2 regions of the Priestia sp. YIM B13552 genome follow, and region 1 is predicted to be linked to the other one. Evidence: riboswitches for the same ligand, from Rfam matches in the RefSeq annotation. Region 1 holds a riboswitch; the other holds the start of a gene.
What was found. A riboswitch is a leader RNA that binds a small molecule or an ion and turns the genes downstream of it on or off. The one in region 1 is predicted to bind thiamine pyrophosphate.
Positions count from the first base shown of each region.

Region 1 (2,473 bases):
GACGTCTGTACACCTTTTACCGTTTCATTTTCCATAATAAGAGAATGAACGTCACAGTATTCGAATACATCTGCTCCGTGATACAAGGCTCCATGAGCAAGAGCCTGGGTTAACTTAGCCGGAGCTAGCTGGCCGTCTCCCGGTATTGTAATGGCTCCGTATATGTCTGGAGAAAGCCCGGGTTCTAACAAACGCGCTTCTTTTACATCGATCCATCTTACATGTTCATCCCACCGGTGGTGCTGAGCGGCTTTTTTCTTTAATACGTGTGCATCTTCTTCAGTTACAGCAACTTTTAATAAGCCTTTTTGAATGAGCTCTACGTCGATGGCCGTTTTTTCTTTTAGTTCCTTCACCAGTTCGGGAAACATGCTTCTGCTCTTAATAGCAAGGTCTAAAAGAGGACCTTCTTCATCAATTTCAGCTTGAGCACCTAAAATACCAGCGGCTGCACTTGAAGCTTCACAACCAATTTGATTGCGTTCAAGAATAGCTACTGACGCTCCTTGTTTTGACAAATGATAAGCGATAGAAGAGCTGATTATACCTCCTCCGATTAACAGTACATCATAATGCTGCTTCATTTTCTCCACCTCCAGATGTCCATATGTGAGAATATTGTTTAATCGCTTTAAGGGGATCTTGCGCAAGCATGACACCAGACATCACAGCTATACCGTGTGCTCCTGTTTGCAGCACCTCTTTGGCATTTACAGGTGTAATTCCTCCAATGGCAATAACCGGTATCTGCACAGCATCTACTACTTCTTTTAGCGCTGCTATCCCTCGACTTCTTAATCCTTTTTTTGAATGTGTTGAATAAATATGTCCGTATAGAATGTAGTGAGCACCATCTTTTTCAGCTTCTAAAGCCTCTTCCACAGAGTGAACTGACTTTCCGACCATGAGAGAAGGAAATGCGTCTATAACAAACGAAACGTCTAAACTATGATAGGCAAGCTGTACGCCTTTTGCTTTTAAAGCATGCGCTACATCAACTCGATCGTTCACAATAATTTTAGAGCAACAAAATGGCAGGCTTTCTAGTAAACATTGAATCTGCTTTGCCGTTTTTTCTTTTTCTCTAATATGAACGGCGCCCGCAAAAGGCGCGATAGCTGTTAAAATTTTTTGAAGCTCTTCGATTGGCTGCTTATCTGTTGTAATGACATGAAATTTAGGAATATCCACATGATCGAAACCTTTCCATTCAGAATAAAGAGAAATTTCAATCACTTCATCTTGTGTAGAGGGCTTTATTACATACAAAAAACCACTCTACAACGTAGAGTGGTTAGCATGCATCTTTATGTAAACATGATCGCCACTTCCCTACGCTGGTCCAAACCAGATCAGGTTCAAAGGGTCCGAAATACATTCGTCTCAGCTTCAAAAGCTCCCCTAGTGATTGCTATTTATTGATTTTGTTTTCGTACTTAAAATTATAACACAACTAGATGTAAATACAATATCCCTTTATGCTCTTACGGCTCTCTTCCTTTTATAGAGGTATCTTTTAGGCTTCTTTACTAAGAGGCTCGGCGCACCGCATCATTCTGCTTTTTATATGGTTAGTAATCGGTATAGTCGTCGAATTCTTCTTTGTCTTTTTCCTTTTTCCGATCCCATATAAACAGCAGGAGTAACATAATAAAAGTTAGAATATAAAAACCGTAAAAAATAAATGCTGCCACAACATTTATAAATAAAAATAAAAAACCGATGATCTGACCTGCAACAGCTACAATCAACAAAATGTATTTCCAAACTTCTGCTTTTCTATCCATTCTCTACTTCTCCGTCTTTTTGTTTTTCCCTACTAGAAACGTTCTCTTTACTTAAATAAAAACGTCCCTGCCAGTAAACCGACTGTAAATAAACCAACTGTTCCAAATGCTGAAATCCCCACGTACGCCAACATTTTCCGATAAGATTTTTCTCGAATTAACTGTACGGTTTCCACACTAAACGTTGAAAAAGTGGTAAAGGCACCAAAAAACCCAATGCCAATCATTAAAAATATTGAATCATCATAAGCATGACTCGGAACCTTTCCATAATAACTACCGTAAAAAAGACCAAGTCCAAACGCACCGAGCAAGTTTACAAACAGCATTGATACTGGAAAAGGAGGGTTTGAAACTGTTTTTGTAACTTTTAAACCCAAAAGATAACGGCATATTCCTCCAGCTGCCCCGCCAAGTGCCAAGCTCACTATGCTCATTTACTTCACCTCATGTACTTTCACTAAATTTTTTCCTGCCGCTTCACCGCATAGATAGCCTGCTAAAGCAAGAAAGATTCCACCTACTAAAGAGACAATTACATAAATTGCTCCCCAAAATAAATGGTGCTGAGTGAGAGAAATGACGTCTCCTGCAAACGTTGAATACGTTGTAAAACCGCCGCATACGCCAACTCCTAGTCCAAGCTTTATCCATTCTTTTGGCTTTTTCCACACAAAAAATCCTGT
Region 1 covers NZ_JBHZOU010000009.1:75,946-78,418, reverse strand. The annotation lists gene thiO (glycine oxidase ThiO) at 1-584, opposite strand, end outside; gene ACFX40_RS24635 (thiamine phosphate synthase) at 568-1,191, opposite strand; TPP riboswitch at 1,313-1,413, opposite strand; gene ACFX40_RS24630 (hypothetical protein) at 1,572-1,787, opposite strand; gene crcB (fluoride efflux transporter CrcB) at 1,835-2,224, opposite strand; gene ACFX40_RS24620 (fluoride efflux transporter FluC) at 2,225-2,473, opposite strand, start outside.

Region 2 (2,473 bases), on a different contig from region 1:
TTTTGTGACATCGTTTGGATTATCCAATTATGAAACGATTTTTTCACTATTTGTTGATCATAAATTTAGCTTTACGCCAAAAGATATTGCGTTTGTTATTACGTTTGGCTCTATTGCGGGGGCTGTAGTGCAGGTTACGATTTTTGGGTGGATTTTAAATAAATTTGGTGAAAAAAGAGTGATTTCGTTTTGCTTGATGATGACGGGACTTTTTATTTTACTTACGCTATTTGTGCACACGTACTGGCTTATTATTGTTGTGACATTTATCGTTTTTTTAGCAACAGATATTTTACGTCCGGCAATCAGCACGCAAATGTCGATGATGGCACAAGACGACCAAGGATATGTAGCCGGACTAAATTCTGCTTATACAAGTCTTGGAAATATTATTGGCCCCGTTGTAGCAGGCTTTCTCTTTGATATAAACATTAATTATCCGTACGTATCAGCTGCACTTGTACTGCTTCTTTGTTTTCTTTTATCTTTAAGAGCAGGGAAGGACAGAAAAACAGCTGTGAGAAATCAAGCGGTTCAAGAGAAATAACCATAAGGAAAAATGATAGAATTCTTAGGGAATAGAAGACCTCCAGTAGCTTACTGGAGGTCTTTTGATTATTCTTTTAGGAATGGTGTAAGGTTTAAAGCGCCACTCAGCCTATAGAGAAGCTTTATTTTATCGGCAAAACAGTGAAATGGTTGCAAATAAAAAAGGTTAATAGTAAACTTTAAACGTAACAAGAATAGTATGGGAGCTTGCGCGGGGCAGGCTGAGAGTACAGGGACGCCTGTTGACCATTTGAACCTGTTGGATAATGCCAGCGCAGGGAATGTGAGTACATACCAAAGCACTTTGCGCATGCAAGGTGCTTTTTTGTCTTTTTTGCAGTGTTAAAACTAAATGAAAAGAGTGAAAAAACATGGATATTAGTAAAATTTCAGCTCAATTAGAGAAAGTAAGAGACATAAGTCCGCTTGTTCATAATATTACGAATGTTGTGGTAACCAACTTTACAGCAAATGGACTGCTTGCACTAGGAGCTTCACCTGTTATGGCTTATGCGAAAGAAGAAGTGGCTGACATGGCACGAATCGCCGGAGCGCTTGTCTTAAATATGGGTACACTGACGGCTCAAGAAGTAGAAGCGATGAGAATAGCAGGAAAATCAGCAAATGAAAATGGCGTGCCGGTTATTTTCGATCCTGTAGGAGCCGGAGCGACACCGTTTCGTACAGAAGTAGCACGTCAGCTTGTAGAAGAATTAAATATGGCAGTTATTCGTGGTAACGCTGCTGAAGTTGCGAATGTAGTAGGCGAGTCATGGCTCATTAAAGGCGTTGATTCATTAGAAGGGCAAGGAGACATCATTGAACTTGCTGAGAAAGCAGCGAACAAATTAGATACAGTGATTGTTATCACGGGTAAACAAGATGTAATCACAGATGGAAACAAAACGTATACAGTAGACAACGGTCACCCGTTATTTACGAAAGTGACGGGGACTGGATGTCTGCTGACATCAATTATAGGAGCTTTCGCTGCTGTAGAAAAAGAATATGTCGAGGCAAGCGTTGCTGCTTTAAGTTTTTACGGAGTGGCAGGTGAAATCGCCGCAGCGAAAAAAGGTGAAGAAGGGCCGGGAAGCTTTCAAATTGAGCTGTTAAACCAGCTTCATCTTTTATCTGGGCAGGATATTGAATCATATGCAAGAGTACATCAACGTTAAAAGGAGCCGGAAAATGACAAACAAAGAAATCAAAAAGCTGCTGCAAGTTTATTTTATAATGGGCAGCAATAACTGTACAAAAGATCCGAGAGCAGTGTTGAAAGAAGCAATTGAAGGCGGCGTTACTGTGTTTCAATTCCGTGAAAAAGGCGAGGGTGCCCTAACAGGAGAAGCGAAATATCAGCTGGCGAAGGAACTTCAGCAAATTTGTCAGCAGCACAGCGTTCCTTTTATTGTGAATGATGATCTTGACTTAGCGATCCGCTTACAAGCAGATGGCGTTCATATTGGACAAGAAGATGAAAAAGCTCATATTGTTCGAGAGAAAATAGGAAAAGGAATTGTAGGCGTCTCTGTTCATAATGTACAAGAGCTGCAGCAAGCGATAAAAGACGGGGCGGATTATGTAGGAATGGGACCTGTTTTTCCTACGTCTACAAAAAAAGACGCAAAAGCAGTGCAAGGTACAAAGTTAATTGAAGAAGTGCGAAACCAGAATATTGACTTTCCAATTGTAGGAATCGGCGGGATCACGCCTGAAAATGCCAAACAAGTAGTAGAAGCAGGTGCAGATGGCGTTTCTATTATTACCGCGATTAGCTTAGCAGCGTCTCCAAAAGAAAAAGCAGCTCAATTGAAAGAAGCGGTAGGAAAATAAAAAAAGCGCACACTGTGCGCTTTTTTTATTATAGCTGAACAGTTTGAGGAGTTTCTTCGCCTTCATTCATAAAGCGAATTTCGTTCGG
Region 2 covers NZ_JBHZOU010000003.1:657,744-660,216, reverse strand. The annotation lists gene ACFX40_RS15480 (MFS transporter) at 1-547, shown strand, start outside; TPP riboswitch at 739-847, shown strand; gene thiM (hydroxyethylthiazole kinase) at 921-1,727, shown strand; gene thiE (thiamine phosphate synthase) at 1,741-2,385, shown strand; gene ACFX40_RS15465 (pyridoxamine 5'-phosphate oxidase family protein) at 2,414-2,473, opposite strand, start outside.
Region 2: it holds a riboswitch for thiamine pyrophosphate, as region 1 does, so the genes downstream of both, thiM (hydroxyethylthiazole kinase) here and ACFX40_RS24635 (thiamine phosphate synthase) in region 1, are expected to answer to the same signal.